Regions from separate parts of the Nocardia sp. NPDC050717 genome, predicted to be linked through region 2. Evidence: riboswitches for the same ligand, from Rfam matches in the RefSeq annotation. Region 2 holds a riboswitch; the other holds the start of a gene.
The links. Region 2 has a riboswitch for thiamine pyrophosphate ahead of AB0H56_RS03695 (TenA family protein). Riboswitches for the same ligand answer to the same signal wherever they lie in the genome.
Positions count from the first base shown of each region.

Region 1: it holds a riboswitch for thiamine pyrophosphate, as region 2 does, so the genes downstream of both, thiC (phosphomethylpyrimidine synthase ThiC) here and AB0H56_RS03695 (TenA family protein) in region 2, are expected to answer to the same signal.

Region 1 covers NZ_JBFAHR010000001.1:142,416-151,153, reverse strand. Annotated here, with positions in the region: gene AB0H56_RS00715 (homogentisate 1,2-dioxygenase domain-containing protein) at 1-201, shown strand, start outside; gene fahA (fumarylacetoacetase) at 198-1,382, shown strand; gene AB0H56_RS00705 (MMPL family transporter) at 1,513-3,777, shown strand; TPP riboswitch at 3,852-3,980, shown strand; gene thiC (phosphomethylpyrimidine synthase ThiC) at 3,973-5,595, shown strand; gene AB0H56_RS00695 (maleylpyruvate isomerase N-terminal domain-containing protein) at 5,633-6,259, opposite strand; gene AB0H56_RS00690 (thioesterase family protein) at 6,436-7,230, shown strand; gene AB0H56_RS00685 (SRPBCC domain-containing protein) at 7,231-7,743, opposite strand; gene AB0H56_RS00680 (metalloregulator ArsR/SmtB family transcription factor) at 7,760-8,089, opposite strand; gene AB0H56_RS00675 (SRPBCC domain-containing protein) at 8,079-8,510, opposite strand; gene AB0H56_RS00670 (MFS transporter) at 8,580-8,738, opposite strand, start outside.
Region 2 covers NZ_JBFAHR010000001.1:792,123-800,860, forward strand. Annotated here, with positions in the region: gene AB0H56_RS03680 (esterase) at 1-171, shown strand, start outside; gene AB0H56_RS03685 (acyl-ACP desaturase) at 241-1,095, shown strand; gene AB0H56_RS03690 (class II fumarate hydratase) at 1,149-2,555, opposite strand; TPP riboswitch at 2,673-2,769, shown strand; gene AB0H56_RS03695 (TenA family protein) at 2,763-3,467, shown strand; gene AB0H56_RS03700 (ABC transporter substrate-binding protein) at 3,464-4,486, shown strand; gene AB0H56_RS03705 (ABC transporter permease) at 4,464-5,261, shown strand; gene AB0H56_RS03710 (ABC transporter ATP-binding protein) at 5,254-6,048, shown strand; gene AB0H56_RS03715 (HepT-like ribonuclease domain-containing protein) at 6,111-6,482, opposite strand; gene AB0H56_RS03720 (nucleotidyltransferase family protein) at 6,469-6,771, opposite strand; gene AB0H56_RS03725 (hypothetical protein) at 7,131-7,478, opposite strand; gene AB0H56_RS03730 (hypothetical protein) at 7,566-7,946, opposite strand; gene AB0H56_RS03735 (hypothetical protein) at 7,970-8,494, opposite strand.

The sequences.
Region 1 (8,738 bases), 650 kb from region 2:
TCGGTGTCGGTGCATCCCGGCGGCTACGCGCACGGCCCGCAACCCGGCGCCTACGAGCGCAGCATCGGCGCGGAGTTCTTCGACGAACTGGCGGTGATGGTCGATACCTTCCGGCCGCTGCAACTCGGCGAGGGTGCGCTGGCCTGCGAGGATCCGGCCTATGCCTGGACCTGGTCGGGTCGCGGGCCGGGGCCGCGATGAGCGGGCGGCTGCTGCGCGTCGAGGTCGCGCCGGACTCGCTGTTCGGGCCCGAGAACATGCCGTACGGCGTCTTCGCGCCGCCCGGTGGCGAGCTCCGGGTGGGCACCCGGCTCGGTGACACCGTGCTCGATCTGGTCGCGCTGCTGGGTGATCCGATCTTCGCGCGGCCCGATCTCAACGGCCTGCTCGCCGCCGGACCCGACCGCTGGCGCACCGTGCGCGCGCGGCTGCGCGAACTCGCCGAGGCGGAGTTGCCGATTGAGGCGGTGCATCCGATCAATGCGGTCGAGCTGGCCTTGCCGGTGCGCATCGGCGACTACGTCGACTTCTACGCGAGCATCGATCACGCCACCAATCTCGGCCGCCTGTTCCGGCCGGACAGTGAACCGCTGCTGCCGAATTGGCGGCATCTGCCGGTGGGCTATCACGGCAGGGCCGGGACGGTCGTCGTCTCCGGGACGCCGGTGCTCCGGCCGTGCGGCCAGCGTCGAACCGAGTCGGGGACACCGGATTTCGGTCCGTCGCGGCGGCTGGACATCGAGGCGGAGCTCGGTTTCGTGGTGGGCGGCGGGTCGCCGCTCGGCGTGCCGGTCGGGGTCGACGAATTCGCCGAGCACGTGTTCGGCGTCGCGCTGGTGAACGACTGGTCGGCCCGCGACATCCAGGCCTGGGAGTATCAGCCGCTCGGGCCGTTCCTCGGGAAATCGTTCGGCACCTCGCTCGCGGCCTGGGTCACGCCGCTGGACGCGCTGGCCGCGGCCCGGGTTCCGCTGCCGGTCCAGACCCCCGAACCACTGCCCTACCTGCGCGGCGCCGACGATCACGGCCTCGACATCGAGCTGGCGGTGGCCTGGAACGGCGAGGTGGTCACGCGGCCGCCCTACGCGCGGATGTACTGGTCGCCCGCGCAGATGCTGGCCCATCTCACGGCCAACGGCGCCTCGGTCCGTCCCGGCGATCTGTTCGCCTCCGGCACGATCTCCGGGCCGGAACGCGACCAGCGCGGGTCCTTCATCGAATTGTCCTGGGGTGGAACCGAACCCATCACCATCGGCGACGCGGAGCGGTCCTTCCTCGCCGACGGCGACGAGGTCACCATCACCGCGACCGCACCGGGAACCGCGGGACGGCCGATCGGCCTCGGCTCGGTCAGCGGCCGGATCCTGCCCGCGCGCGGGTGAGAGGACAGCGTCCCGGCATCCGCCCAGGGGCGGAGATGCTACTCGTCTCATCTCCGCCCCGAGGGGGTATCGACCAGATTCTGTGCGGGATACGGTGACTTTCGACGTTTCCTAGAGAGAGCCCCCGACGATGTTGACGAGAATCGCCCGCGCCGCCGTGGGCAGACCACGGTTGGTGGTCGCGGTCGCCCTGTTGTTGATGATCCTGTGTGGCGCGGTCGGCGCCACGGTGCACTCACACATGAAGTCGGGTGGGTTCGTCACCGACGACCTCGATTCGGTGCGCGCGAGCCAGTACCTCAGCGAGAACTTCCCCGGTAGCGAGCCGAACTACGTCCTGCTCGTCACCGCGGACGAGGGCGCCGATTCCCCGGCGGCGCGTGCGGCCGCGGAGAGCGCGATCGCCCAGCTGCGCACCCATTCCGACATCGTCAGCGGCGTGCAGTCGTACTGGACCTCGCGGCCCGATCTGAAGCAGGCCCTGCGCAGCAAGGACGGCAAGCGCGCGCTCATCATGGCCAGCATCGAGGGCGACGACGCGGAATTGCCCGTGCGCGCGGCCGCGCTCAGCGAGGAACTGAAGGTCGACAGCGGCCCGGTGACGATCGTGCCGGGCGGCCTCGCGGCCTCCTTCTCCGACATCAACACCCAGATCAGCAAGGACCTGGTGATCGCCGAGGCCGTCGCGATCCCGATCACCGGCCTGCTGCTCGCGCTGGTGTTCGGCAGCCTGGTCGCCGCCGCGCTGCCCATCGCCATCGGCCTGTTCGCGATCGCCGCCGCGCTGGGCATCCTGCGGGTACTCACCGCGGTCACCGATGTGTCGATCTTCGCGCTGAACATGACGACCGCGCTCGGCCTGGCGCTGGCCATCGACTACAGCCTGTTCATCGTCAGCCGGTACCGCGAGGAACTGGCGGCGGGCGCCACCCCGGCCGCGGCGGTGCACCGCTCGATCCGGACCGCAGGCCGCACGGTCGTCTACTCGGCGCTGGTGGTGGCCCTGTCGCTGTCGGCGCTGCTGGTGTTCCCGCAGTACTTCTTCAAGTCCTTCGCCTACGCGGGCATCGCCGTGGTCGCGGCCGCCGCCGGCGCCGCGGTGATCGTGCTGCCCGCGCTGCTGATCCTGGTCGGCGACCGGATCGACGCCGGCGATCTGCGCGCCCCGCTGCGCAGGCTGTTCCGGCTCGCGCCGCGCGCGGAGAAGCAACCGCGCGAGACGTTCTGGTATCGCCTCGTCACCGCGGTGATGAAGCGGCCGCTGCCCATCGCCCTGGCCACCACGGCGTTCCTGCTGCTGCTCGGCTCGCCGTTCCTCGGTGTCCAGTTCGGCTACCCCGACGACCGCTCGCTGCCCACCGGTGTGGCCAGCCGCGATGTCGGTGACGTGCTGCGCACCGAATTCGACGCCGACATGGCCGCGAGCGCGACGGTCGTGCTGCCGGAGTTCCGCGGCGCCCCCGCCGAGCTGGACGCCTACGCGCGTGAGCTGTCCACGGTGCCCGATGTGCCCGCCGTGCTGAGCAGCGCCGCGGTCTACCGCAACGGCCTGCGGGTCGCGGCGGGCGTGCCGGAGATGTCGGACCCGGCCAAGGGCGCGTACCTGTCGGTCGCGACCAGTCTGGATCCGTACTCCGACGCCGGGCGCGCCCAGCTCGACGCGATCCGCGCCGTCGACGCGCCCACCGAGGCCCTGATCACCGGCCCGGCCGCGCTCAACCAGGACTCGGTCGAGGCGATCACCGGCAAGCTACCGCTGGCCGGCGCCCTGATCGCGCTCGCCACCCTGGTGCTGCTGTTCCTGTTCACCGGCAGCGTGGTGCTGCCGGTGAAGGCGCTGATCCTCAACATGCTGTCGCTGGCGGCGACGTTCGGCGCGATGGTGTGGATCTTCCAGGACGGGCACCTGTCCGGGCTGCTCGGCTTCACCGCCACCGGCACGCTCAACCTGGCCATGCCCATCCTGATGTTCAGCCTGGCGTTCGGCGCGTCCATGGACTACGAGGTCTTCCTGCTCTCGCGCATCCGCGAGGAATGGCTGGCCGGGCCGAAGACGGCAGCGGGCAACACCGAGGCAGTCGCCATGGGGGTGGCGCGCACCGGCCGCATCTTCACCGCCGCCGCGCTGCTCATGAGCATCGTCTTCCTCGGCGTGGCGACCTCGGGGGTGTCGATGATGAAGCTGTTCGGTCTCGGCTGCGCGCTGGCGGTGATCAGCGACGCGACCGTCATCCGCGGGCTGCTCGCCCCGGCGCTGATGCGGATGATGGGCACCTGGAACTGGTGGTCACCGAAGCCACTGGTGGTGCTGCACAACAAGTTCGGGCTCAAGGAGGCCGACGAGCCGGAGTCCGCCGAGCCGGTGAAGCCGGAGCCCGCGGCCACCTCGGCCTGAGTCACGCGCGCGGCCCGTCCGGACTTCCCGGGCGGGCCGCCGTCGTGTCGGGGTAGGGTCGGCGACGGAAAATTTCACATGCCAACGGGGGCTCGCACCAGCGGGCTGAGAGGACGGCTAGCCCATTCGATGGGCGATCAGGGCCGTCGACCGTATGAACCTGACCGGGTAATGCCGGCGTAGGGAGGAAACACCATGGGCACAGCCACGTCTGTCACCACCGGCCCGATCGAGGGCAGCGTCAAGCACTACACCGAGGTCGACGGCCTGCGCATTCCGGTGCGCCGGATCAATCTCACCAACGGCGAGCACTTCGACGTCTACGACACCTCCGGCCCGTACACCGACGAGAACGCGGTGATCGACCTCGAGGCCGGGCTGCCGAAGCTGCGCGACGAATGGGCGAAGCCGCAGGTCGACGGCCCGCGGACGCAGCTGCACTGGGCTCGCCAGGGCATCGTCACCGCAGAGATGCGGTTCATCGCCGCCCGCGAAGGCGTCGCGCCGGAGCTGGTGCGCGACGAGGTCGCCGCCGGGCGGGCGGTGATCCCCGCCAACCACCACCACCCGGAGCTCGAGCCGACCATCATCGGCAAGAAGTTCCTGGTGAAGATCAACGCCAATATCGGTAACTCGGCTGTCTCGTCCTCGATCGCCGAGGAGGTCGAGAAGATGGTGTGGGCCTCACGCTGGGGCGCCGACACCATCATGGACCTGTCGACGGGCAAGAACATCCACGAGACCCGCGAGTGGATCCTGCGCAACTCGCCGGTGCCGATCGGTACCGTGCCGATCTATCAGGCGCTGGAGAAGGTCAACGGCGATCCCACCAAGCTCACCTGGGAGTTGTACCGCGACACCGTGATCGAGCAGTGCGAGCAGGGCGTGGACTACATGACCGTGCACGCCGGCGTGCTGCTGCGCTACATCCCGCTCACCGCCAAGCGCGTCACCGGCATCGTCTCGCGCGGTGGGTCCATCATGGCGGCGTGGTGTCTGGCGCATCATCAGGAATCGTTCCTGTACACGCACTTCCGGGAACTGTGCGAGATCCTGGCAAAGTACGACGTGACCTTCTCCCTCGGCGACGGCCTACGTCCCGGCTCCATCGCCGACGCCAACGACGAGGCCCAGTTCGCCGAGCTGCGCACCCTCGGCGAGCTCACCAAGATCGCGAAATCCTATGGCGTGCAGGTGATGATCGAGGGTCCGGGCCACGTGCCGATGCACAAGATCGTCGAGAACGTCCGGCTCGAGGAGGAGCTGTGCGAGGAGGCGCCGTTCTACACCCTCGGCCCGCTGGCCACCGATATCGCGCCCGCCTACGACCACATCACCTCCGCGATCGGCGCCGCGATCATCGCCCAGGCCGGCACCGCGATGCTCTGCTACGTGACACCCAAGGAGCACCTCGGTCTGCCCAACCGCGATGACGTGAAGGTCGGCGTGATCACCTACAAGATCGCCGCGCACGCCGCCGACCTCGCCAAGGGGCACCCGCACGCGCAGGACCGCGACAACGAATTGTCCAAGGCCCGTTTCGAATTCCGCTGGCACGACCAGTTCGCGCTCTCGCTCGACCCGGACACCGCCCGCGAATACCACGACGAGACGCTGCCGGCCGAGCCCGCCAAGACCGCCCACTTCTGCTCCATGTGCGGCCCGAAGTTCTGCTCCATGCGCATCTCCGCCGACGTGCGCGAATACGCCGAGAAGCAGGGCCTCACCGACGTGGCCGCCATCGAAGCAGGCATGGCCGAGAAGTCCGCCGAATTCGCCGACCACGGCAACCAGGTCTACCTCCCGGTCGTCTCCTGACCACTCCGGCGCCCGCCGTCACGGCGGGCGCCGGGCATCAGACCACCGAGAAGCCAGGGGGCAGAGCGGTTCTGCCGGTGAGGGCAGTGAGCACCGGCACAGCCGTGCCGAGGCGTGCGGCGATGCGCGCGGCCAGAACGGCGGCTTCCGCGGTCACGTCGTCGGGCGGGGTGTAGGGGATGCCGGTCGCGGCGGCGATGTCCAGCCCGTGGACGGCCAGTTCGAAGGTGCGGGTCGGCAGATAGGCGTGCAGGCGCATCCCCAACCCGCCGATCACGGTGACCAGCGGATCCTCGGCGGCACCGACCGCGCCGACCGCGCCGATCGCCGCGGTCGCGAGGGCGTCGACCGCCTTCGCGGGCTCGGCCCCCAGTTCCAGCCCCGCGGCGCGCCCGCGAGCGACGACAGCCGCACCGCCGGCCTGCGCGGTATACGACTTCACATAGGCGTAGTACTCCTGCGGGCTGGCGATGTCCTCGGTCTCGGCGGGGTCGGCGAGATAGGTCGTCACCGTGGTGAGCGACCGTGAGGTGTGCCCGACCAACGCGCGCAGATCCCACTCCCCCAATCCCGGCCCGTCCCAACGATCCTGCGCGATCTCCCGAACAAGCTCCCGGAAACTCTCGACCGCCTGGACATACGTGGCCACCGCATTGTCGGACATACGCCCAACGTACCCACACCTCGCGTCTCGCCCCAGAGCACGCTTCCGGCGCGCGGAGTGGGCCGGTCGAAGACCGATGTCGGCAAACAGAACCACGGCACAGCGCCGACCGCGGGCCGGGCGAGCGGCGGCACAGGCGCTGTTGATCGGAATGGCTGCCGGGTACCGTCGAGCGCGTGACCGATGCCTTCTACGTGCCCGACCCGGCGGATCCGAATCGCTTCGTCTCGACCGAGCTGACCCGGGGGCCGTGGTCGCCGGACGCGCAGCATGCCGGGCCGCCGTCGGCGCTGCTGGGCCATGTCATCGAGCGGTGCGAGCCGCGCGCGGGGTTCCAGGTCGGCCGGGTCGCGGTGGAGATCCTCGGGCCCGTGCCGCTGGCACCGCTGACCGCCGAGGCCAGGGTGGTGCGGTCGGGGCGCAGTGTCGAGCTGATCCAGGCGACGCTGTCCACCGAGCGCGGGCCGGTGATGCAGGCCAACGCGTGGCGGCTCAAGCTGGCCGAGCCGCGGCTGGACCTTCCGCCGGAGTTCCTGCCGAGCGGCGAGCGGACGATGCCGGCCGCGCAGGAGCCGTCGGTATTCCCCTCCGAGCAGAAGATCGGCTTCCACACCGGCATCGAATACCGCTTCGCCAGCGGCTCCTTCGCCGCGCCGGGGCCCGCCGTCTGCTGGATCCGGCTGAAGTACCCGATCGTCGCGGGCACCACGCCCAGCCCGCTGGAGCGCACCCTGGCCGCCGCCGACTCCGGCAACGGCGTCAGCGCCGTGCTCGACTGGTCGAAATACCTGTTCATCAACACCGATCTCACCGTCACCCTGCACCGGTACCCGGTCGGCGAGTGGGTGTGCCTGGACGCGGTGACCCACCCGCAGCCGCACGGCATCGGCCTCGCCGAATCGGCGCTGTTCGACGAGACCGGCCCGCTCGGCCGCAGCACCCAGACCCTGCTGATCGCCCCGCGCGGCTGATCAGCCGATGGCCTCCAGGTCGACGAGGTCGGCGTTGCCGTGCTTGCGCAACTCGGACTCGGCGGTGCTGGTGCGCCGGAACGGATCACCGACGCCGGTGGTGAGCAGGCCGCGCAGACTGGTGGTGAGGTAGGCGCCCCAGGCGTTGGTGCACACCTCGTAGCACTCGCCGGTGGGCACCAATCCCCGGTGGGTGAAACGCATTTCGGTGCCGTCGGCGGTCTCGGTGAGGTCGAAGACGATGTCGGTGTCCTCCCATTCGGCGGTGTCGGTGACGAACGAGAGCCAGGAGTCGGACACGTGCCACACCAGGCGCCGGCCCGGCACCGACTCGGTGGTCGTCATCGTGCAGCGGTGGATGCCGGGGACCTCGAAAAGGTAACTGTCGCCCACGTTTCCGGTGCTGCCTTCGATGGTCTCCGACCACCACGCCCACACGTCGTTGACGGCGGCGAACACCTCCAGCGGCGGCTTGTCGACGGTGATGGTCACGGTGTAATCGTCGGTGCCCATTGCTTGTCCTTCCGGCTCAGCCGTCCAGGTGGCGGCGGAGCGCGTCGAGGGGGCTGTCCCAGTCCCGCGAGAGGGCAGCCAGGAATTGTTGTGCCACGTGCATCGGCGCGGAATCGAGCCGGTAGCGCACCCGGCGCCGTTCGCCCGGTTCCGCGATCACCAGGCCCGCCTCGGCGAGCAGGGCGAGGTGTTTGGCGATCGCCTGCCTGCTGATGGGCAGGCGATCGGCGAGGTCGGTCGCGGTGGCGGGCCCGCGCGCGGCGAGCACGGCCAGGACCGATCGCCTGCTCGGATCGGCCAGCGCGACGAAGACCCGTTCGGCGGTGGCCTCCAGGTCAGGCCGCATCGAGGTACTCGACGAGCTCGCCCAGCTCGCTCTTCCAGCCGCCGACATTGCCTTCGAAGGCCTCCTTGTGCAGGTCTTCGGGGAGCTGGGCGAAGCCGGTCTCCACGACCGTCAGCCGGGTGCCCTCGCCGACGGGCTCGAGGGTGAACTCCACATACGTGCGGCGCGGGTCCTCCTCGGGCAGTCCGTTGATCGGCCAGGTGTAGCCGAACACCGACGGCTCCTCGACCCGCTCCACCCGCATGTCGGCCGAGAACCCTTCCTTCCAGGTCATCCGCATGTCGCCGCCGGGCCGCAGGTCGATCTCCGCGGTGTTGCCGAACCAGCTCGCCAGCCCCTCGGCCGTGGTGATCGCCGCCCAGACCTTGGCGGGCGGATGCGCGAGCTCGACGGTGCGCACGATCTGATCGGGGAATCCCATGACGCCTCCTCTAATAGCAACCAGTTGGTTGCAACTCACAGTATGGCAACCAACTGGTTGCGTCAAGGATCAATGTCCGCCGGTGACCCGGAAACCGCGCGGGACCAGCCACACCGCGCCGACCGCGACGACCGCCACCGCCGCGGCGGAGAGATAGGACGTCGCGGTGAGGGCGGTGTCGAAGGCGTGCTCGGACGCGTCGAGCAGTTGCGTGCGGGCCGGTTCGGG
Region 2 (8,738 bases):
CACATCGTCTGGGGCGACATCCGCGAGGCGTGGGAGGAGAACGGCGGCGCCAACGGCACCCTCGGCTACCCCACCAGCGACGAGAAGGACATCCCCGGCGGTAAGCAGAGCGACTTCACCGGCGGCACCATCACCTGGGTCAACGGCCAGACGACCGTCACCCCGAAGTAGTTCGACGACGTGCCCGGCGTGGGGACCCGAAGGTCCCCGCGCCGGCGGTCGAGGGACTAGGTTGTCCTCGTGCAGAAAACTTTGACCGACCGCGAGTTGCTGGATTCGCTCGCGGACGTGGTGGAAACCAACCTGGCCAGGCACATCGAGGCCGCCGAGGGCTGGCAGCCGCACGATTTCGTGCCGTGGTCCGACGGCCGCAACTTCGCCTTCCTCGGCGGCGCCGACTGGACCCCGGAACAGTCCGAGCTGAGCGAGACCGCCAAGCTCGCGCTCACCGTGAGCGTGCTGGTCGCCGACAACCTGCCGTCCTACCATCGGGAACTCGGCAAGCATCTGCGCACCGGTCCGTGGTGGCGCTGGGTCGGCCGGTGGACGGCGGAGGAGAACCGCCACGAGATCATGATCCGCAACTACCTCATGGTGACTCGCGCGGTCGACCCGGTCGCGCTCGAGCGGGCCCGCATGGCCCACATGACCGCCGGTTTCAACCGGCCCTCGCTGCACCTGATCGACGTCCTGGCCACCTGCGCCTTCGAGGAGCTGGCCGCCGCCATCCGCCACCGCAACACCGCCGCGCTCGGCGAGAACCCGGTCGTCACCGCGATCGCGGAGAAGCTGGCCGCCGACGACGAGCTGCAGGCCGAGTTCTTCGCTGTGCTGGTCGAGGCCGCCCTCGAGCTGGTGCCCGACCAGGGCGTCCGCGCCATCGCCGATCAGGTCGCCGCTTTCCGTGTCCCGCAGGTCGAGCTGCCCGGCGGCGGTTCCAGCGACGAGGCACTGGCCGAGGCGGGCATCTACGACCCCGCACGCGAAGGTGAGCTGGTGTTCAAGCCGCTGCTGCAGCGCTGGAACATCTTCACCCGCACCGATTTCAGCGAAGAGGGCGAGAAGGCGCGCGCCGAACTGGCGCACCTGGCCTGAGTCCCGCGCGAACGGCCGTCACCTCCCGCGAGGTGACGGCCGTTCGGCGTTTGTCAGGATTCGCGATCGACGTTGGCCATCGCGAGCACGTCGAGCTTCTGATCGAGTTCCTCGACGGAGAGCTTGTCCGGGGTGAGCCCGCGGTCGATCACGGTCTGGCGGATCGTCTTCTTCTCCCGCAGCGCCTGCTTGGCGACCGCGGCCGCCTCCTCGTAGCCGATGGCCGAGTTGAGGGGGGTGACGATCGACGGCGAGGACTCGGCGAGGGTGCGCAGATGCTCCTCGTTGGCGACCAGCCCGGTGACGCACTTGTCGGCGAAGAGCCGGGACACATTGGCCAGCAACCGAATCGACTCGAGCAGGTTGCGCGCCATCACGGGAATGTAGACGTTGAGCTCGAACGCGCCACTCGCACCGCCGAACGCGATCGCGGCATCGTTGCCGACCACCTGCACCGCCACCTGCGTCACCGCTTCGGGCAGAACCGGATTCACCTTGCCCGGCATGATCGAGCTACCCGGCTGCAGATCCGGCAGCTGCAGTTCGCCGAGGCCGGTGAGCGGGCCCGACCCCATCCAGCGGATGTCGTTGGCGATCTTGGTCAGGCTCACCGCGATGGTGCGCAGCGCGCCGGAGGCCTCGACCAGACCGTCGCGCGCGGCCTGCGCTTCGAAGTGGTCGCTGGCCTCGCGCAGCGCGTCGATTCCGGTGGCGCGCACCAGTTCCTCGACGACCTTGGCGCCGAATCCCGCTGGCGCGTTGAGTCCGGTGCCGACCGCGGTGCCGCCGATCGGCAGCTCGCCGAGCCGCGGCAGGGTTGCCAGCGCCCGCTCCATACCCGCGGCGATCTGGCGGGTGTAGCCGCCGAACTCCTGGCCGAGGGTCACCGGTACCGCGTCCATCAGGTGCGTGCGGCCGGACTTCACGACGGTGCGCCACTGCTGCGACTTGTCCAGCAGCGCCAGCCGCAGATGTTCCAGCGCGGGAACGAGATCGGTGACCACGGCCTCGGTGGCGGCCAGGTGCGTCGCGGTGGGGAAGGTGTCGTTCGACGACTGCGACATGTTCACGTCGTCGTTGGGGTGCACGGTCACGCCGTCGCGTGCCGCGATCGAGGCGATCACCTCGTTGGCGTTCATGTTCGAACTGGTGCCCGAGCCGGTCTGGAACACGTCGATCGGGAACTGATCGTCGTGCAGCCCGGCGGCGATCTCGTTCGCCGCCGCGATGATCGCGTCGGCCTTGCCGGGATCGAGCAGGCCCAGGTCCTTGTTGACCTGGGCGCACGCGGCCTTCAGCAAGCCGAGCGCCCGGATCTGGGCGCGCTCCAGCCCGCGCCCGCTGATCGGGAAGTTCTCCACTGCCCGCTGCGTCTGCGCGCGCCACAACGCGTCGACCGGAACCCGAACCTCACCCATCGTGTCGTGCTCGATGCGGTACTGCACGTCGTCATCAGCCATGCCTCGACCCTAGGACGAGATCGCGGCGAATGGGGTCGCGCCGCCAGCGGAAAATCCCACACCCCGGTGGGGAATAGGACGGTGTCCCCTTCGTCCGGATCGGCACTGCTATGGTCGGTCACGGACACGGGGTGCTCCGCCGACGCGGAGCTGAGAACACACCCGCGGAACCTGCTCAGGTAATGCTGACGAAGGGATGTCACGGCGTTGAGCGCGCACACCACCACGACGGGTCGGTTCACCGACCAGCTCTGGGACCAGACGAAGGTCCTGCGGGTCGCGATCGACGACCTCGAATTCCTGCGACGGCTCGGTGACGGCACACTGCCGCCCGAGGTGTTCGCCACCTACATCGAGCAGGACTCGCTGTACCTGACCGGCTACGCGAAGGCCCTGGCCATCCTGGCCTCGAAGTCGCCCGATCCGCAGACCGCGGCGTTCTGGGCGAACTCCGCCGCCAACGCGGCCGCCGTCGAGTCCGCGATGCACGCCGAGCTGCTGGCCAGTGGCGCGCTGCCGCCGCGCACCGCCGCCCCGGAGCATTCGCAGACCTGCCTGGCGTACGTCTCGTACCTGATCGCCGCCGCCGCGACCGAGTCGTACGCCGTGGCCGCCGCCGCGGTCCTGCCGTGCTTCTGGATCTACGCCGAAGTGGGCCGCGACCTGGCCGCGAGCGCTGAGCAGGTCGTGGCCGCCGACCCGGACCATCCGTACGCGCGCTGGGTCACCACCTACGGCGCCGAGGACTTCCAGCAGACCGCCGCCACCGCGCGGACCCTGGTCGACCAGGCCGCTGACGCGGCGACCGAGGCCGAGCGCGCGGCGATGTCGAGCGCGTTCACGCTGGCGACGCGCTACGAGTTGCTGTTCTGGGACACCGCCCTGCACCCGCAGCCTTGGCCCGCGGCATGAGCGGCCGTCTGCGCCGCGCGCTCGCGGTTGTCGTCACCTCGGTCGCCCTGCTGTCGGCGCTCACCGCCTGCGCGTCGGGCGGCGACTCGGGCGACAAGATCCGCTTCGCGCTGGACTGGACACCGAACACCAACCACACCGGCCTCTACGTCGCGATGCAGCAGGGCTTCTTCGCCGACGCGGGCCTTGACGTGGAGATCCTGCCGTACAACAACACCTCGGTCGACACGGTGATCGACGCCGGGAACGCGGAATTCGGTATCAGCACCCACAATTCGGCGACCTTCGCCCGCGCCGCGGGCGCGCACACCAAGTCGGTGCTCGCGCCGCTGCAGCACTGGGCAACCGGGATCGGCGTGCGCGCCGACCGGGCCGACCTCGCGAGCCCGAAGGACCTGGACGGCAAGACCTACGCCGGATTCGGCGACCCGGGTGAGAAGGAAGCCTTGCAGCAGGTGATCCGGAATGCCGGTGGCACCGGCGATTTCACCTCCGTGACCCTCGGCTCGTCGGCATACGAGGCGGTCTACTCGGGCAAGGCCGACTTCACCGTCTCCTACCTGGCGTGGGAGGGCATCGAAGCCGAACACCACGGCACGCCCATGAAGTACTTCCGCTACACCGATTTCGGCTTCCCCGACGCCTACGCCATCCTGATCAACGCCAACGAGGACTGGCTCACCGCGAACCCCGACCGAGCCCGCAAGTTCGTGCAGGCACTGCAGCGCGGCTACCAGGTCGCCGCCGACGACCCGGACGCGGCGGCCCGCGATCTCCTCGCCGCCAACCCCGGCGCCTTCAACGACGAGAAGCTGGTCTTCGAGAGCCAGCGCATGCTGGCCGAACAGTTCATGAAGGGCCCCGACGGCCGCGTCGGCGGCCAGACCCGCGAGCAGTGGGCGGCCAACTCCGGCTTCCTGTTCCGCGGTGGCCTGCTCAGCGGGCCCGACGGCGCCGCCCTGTCCGCCGAACCGGACTGGTCGACCTACTTCACCAATGAGTACCTCACCAACCCGTGAGGTGGGTTCGCGCCTCCGGTGGGTGCTGCCCGCCGCGGTGACGGTGGCCGCTCTGGTCGTGGTCTGGCAGGTCTATGTCACCGTCAGCGGCATCCGTCCACAGGTGCTGCCGTCGCCGCTGCGGGTGCTGCGGCAAGGGTGGGCGCATCGCGAGGAGATCGGCGCGCACGCCGCCGCCACCCTGCAGGTGACGCTGCTCGGGTTCGCCGTCTCGCTGACCCTGGCCTGGTTGCTGGCGATCGTCGTCGACTTCTCCCCGTGGTTGCGTCGCGCGTTCGTCCCGTTGTTCGTCGCCTCACAGACCCTGCCGATCGTGGCGATCGCGCCGCTGATGATCATCTGGTTCGGCTTCGGGCTGCTGCCCAAGATCCTGGTGGTCTCCCTGGTGACCTTCTTCCCGATGGTGATCGGCCTCATCGAGGGCTTCGCGGCGGCCGACCGGGAAGCCGGCGCGCTGCTGCGCAGCATGGGCGCGTCCCGCACGCAGGAGTTCCGGTACGTGCGCCTGCCGTCGGCGGTGCCGCGGTTCTTCACGGCCCTGCGCATCGGCATCACCTACGCGGTGGTCGGCGCGGTGTTCGCCGAATACGTGGGCGCGAGTAAGGGTTTGGGCATCTACATGAGCCTGCAGAAGAACTCCTTCCGCACCGACCTCGTCCTGGCCGCGGTGCTCGTGACCGCCCTGCTGAGCATCACGCTGTACCTGGCCACCTTCGTGGTCGAACGTCTCGTCGCGCCGTGGGCGCTCGCCGAGGGGAGGAGCGGCCGTGCCTGAGGACCGCCTGGTCGTCGACCAGCTGCGCAAGTCGTACCCCCGCCGGGGCCGCCGCACCCCGGACCTGGACGTGCTCGGCGGGGTCTCGTTCACCGTCCGCCCCGGCGAGTTCGTCAGCGTGATCGGCCCCAGCGGCTGCGGCAAGAGCACCGTCTTCAACATGCTCGCCGGCCTGGAAACCCCCGACTCCGGCACCGCCGAATTCCGCGGCACGGCCCCCGCCGCGCACTGCGCCTACATGCCCCAGCGCGACCTGCTGTTCCCCTGGCGCACCATCCTCGACAACACCATCCTCGGCCTCCAGGTCCAGGGCGTCCCCCGCGCCGAGGCCCGCCGCCGCGCCGGCGAACTGTTCCCCGTCTTCGGCCTCGCCGGCTTCGAGCACGCCCGCCCCGCCCACCTCTCCGGCGGCATGCGCCAACGCGCCGCCCTCCTGCGCACCGTCGTCCAGGACCGCGAACTCCTCCTCCTCGACGAACCCTTCGGCGCCCTCGACTCTCTCACCCGCACCGAAATGCAAACCTGGTTGCAAGAGGTGTGGCAGCGGTACCGCTGGACCGTCCTCATGATCACCCACGACATCCGCGAGGCCGTTTATCTCTCGGACCGAGTCCTCGTCCTCTCCGCCCGACCCGCGGTCGTCCGCCACGATCTGACCATCGACCTACCGCGCCCGCGAGATTTGTCGATCATCACGAGCCCTGAATTCGCGGCTCTGGAGCAGGAGCTTCTGGAGATCCTGCACGAGGAGTCGCGCCGGGCGATGGAGGAACAGCAGGTCTCGTGACGTATTGACGTAATGATTGCGTCAATACGCCACGAGGACCCTCCGTGCTTCTGCGACAGGCTCTACAGCTCTGCCGCCACCTCGGGGTACTCGGTCGTGATCAAGCGATACACGGCCCGCTCGACGGAAGGGAGATCAACCTCGGCCACTTCGCGGACGATCTCCCAGTCGAGACTGAAGTAGGCGTGCACTGCGTGGTTGCGAAAGCCCCTGATCTGACGCCACGGAAGCTCGGACAGTTTTTCTCTGACGTCGTCGGTGACACACGAAGCTGCCTCCCCGATGACGAGGAGCTGGCGAAGCACAGCGTTTTGGAGGATCTCGTCCGTTGCCCAGTCGCCATCCCTTCCGTCGATCCAGCGGAGCACAGTTCGGGAGGCGATAACGATGTCAGCGAGGAATAAGGCGTTGCTGCGGCGATCACGCGGCGGCATACAGCACCCGGGCTTCGGCCAGGACGCGCTCACGGATCACTCTGTTGAGGCCGGCTTTCGGTACCAGGTCGACGGGTGTCCCCAGCAGTTCGGTCAACCGATCGGCGAGCTCGAAGAACGCCAGACCACGCACCGCATGAGGACCGCGAACGTAGAGCAGGTCGACGTCACTCGACTCGGTGTCGTCACCACGAGCGACCGAGCCGAAGACCGCGAGCTCTGTGACGCCGTACTCGGCACACAGCTCGCGTATCGCCGGAAGGAGGGGGATCAGCTCCTCACGCTTCATACCGCCATGATGTCAAATCCGGACGGTAGATGCACCAGGCGCAAACAGGATTCCTGCACCTCGGGCGGGTCGATCGTGGTCCTGCATGCCATCGCCGGTCTGCCACCCGGTCGATCGTTTGGAGTACGCGCCAGAGACCGGGACCCGATGACCAGATCAACTCCGCTCTCCAGGACGTGGCGATGGCCGGGCGGGTTCGCCGGTCACGATATGGAGCCAGTGAAGGGCTGAGCATCCAGCAGGCACAACGAGATCTGAAAGTCTTGGCCCAACGCGGCATCTTGAAATCTGTCGGCCGAACGCCGACTGGCCTGATGGGTCCATATCGTTTCAGCTTATAGAAGGAACTCTAAGGCGATTCAGTTCTGTCGGTCTATCAGCAATGAATCAACGATTCGCACGGGATACAACCCCAGCGTCAGCTCACCGACTAGTCCATGGCCACCGGTGTGTATCGAAATAAAGCCACGTTCATCCGCGACTATCGCTTGCACCGACTCGCGGCTTATGTCGAAAATGCACGCCCCGTCTCGAATCCAGCGTATGCGTGCATCGCGATAGAGTGGATTGTACTGCAATACTACCGATTCGCCATTATCGAGGGGTATCCGCACCTCGGTCGCTTCATCTGTTGAAGTCGTCACGTCAGCACCGAAAGACTCGATCAACTGGGCATGATTGGGTTGGTCAAATTCTCCCGATGTCACCAATGTTCTCGTATCTGAAGCTGTCCAGGGTTTGGTGGTGCTGGAAGTTTATGAACATTAGCATCTGGTGGGGTCATATCGTCAGCGTTATCCAATGTTTCGCTTGGCGTCCTGCCGACCGAACATTCGCATCCAATGCAGGATCTCGGAGGTCTCGAGGTCTGCGAGCAAGAAGGTGCAATAGCGGCCGGGACCGGAGATGGAGATCATGCTCAGATGTTCGCGTTCGCAGGTGTCGAGGAAATCGACCAGGTCTTGCGTCATCGCAAGTAGTGACATGTCACCTCCGGTGTACCGGAGTCGACGGCGGTAAGTCCTGAGCAAGCTGTCGACGAATGTTCTTCCTGCACGTATCGTAGTCGCATTTCGAATCTTTGGGATCAGCGACTGGTCGGCGATACCTCGCGCCACCGCAGCCTCAACAAGATCTTCCAACCGCTGTCGATCCATCGATTGCGGCACCTCCATCCATGAGCGAGTACTCGCCCGCCTCACTGTTCCAAGTCGCTCGAAGCCTTCCACGCGCTTGCCGCCTCCGTCCGTAGCGGTTCGACCAGCGATGCACCTGCGACGTATAGTGCCCACACCAACTCTTCATGGGGAATGTGTCCCTCGCCCTGGGTGTCGATCCATACGGCCGCTCCACCTGGAAAACGAGTGAGGTCCCACCAGATCCATGCGCGAAGGTCGGAGTCGAAGCAATAGATCCATTCTTCCTTGTCCCAGGGATCACCCTTTCCCACTTCTGCATAGCTGTTTGCCCCAGACCGGCTAGGCGTGTCCGATAAATCTTGAAACCATTCAGGCAAGAGGGAAGTTGATACCTCCTCTTCCGCCTCGAAGTCTGCGCTAACAGAAATTTCTACAGCCTTGCCAATCAGCCCCCTGAGTCTTTGGGAGTAGGCTTCATATGCAACAGAGGGATGGACAACGAGCAAGCCTAGTGTGGCGGTCGGCTCGGCGGTCGGGCTGACTCTGGTGCGCGCCAACTCATTCGAAGTTTCATTCTTACTCAAGGATGCTCCAGTCATATGACTCTGGCCCGCGGTCGCTCGCCATGATCTGGCTCTGTCAGATGTTGGTTGGGAAAATCTGGATCTGAGCAGGGGAGATGAACGCTCTTCGTGCTGAATCCCTATCTGGCGCAGGGAATCTTGAGTCCAGGAGCACAATTCCGGGTTCGAGGTCCAGAGCCGCGGCCCCGTCGTCGAATACCAAGAGCATGCCGCAGACGATCAGGCGACCCTCGACTACTGATAT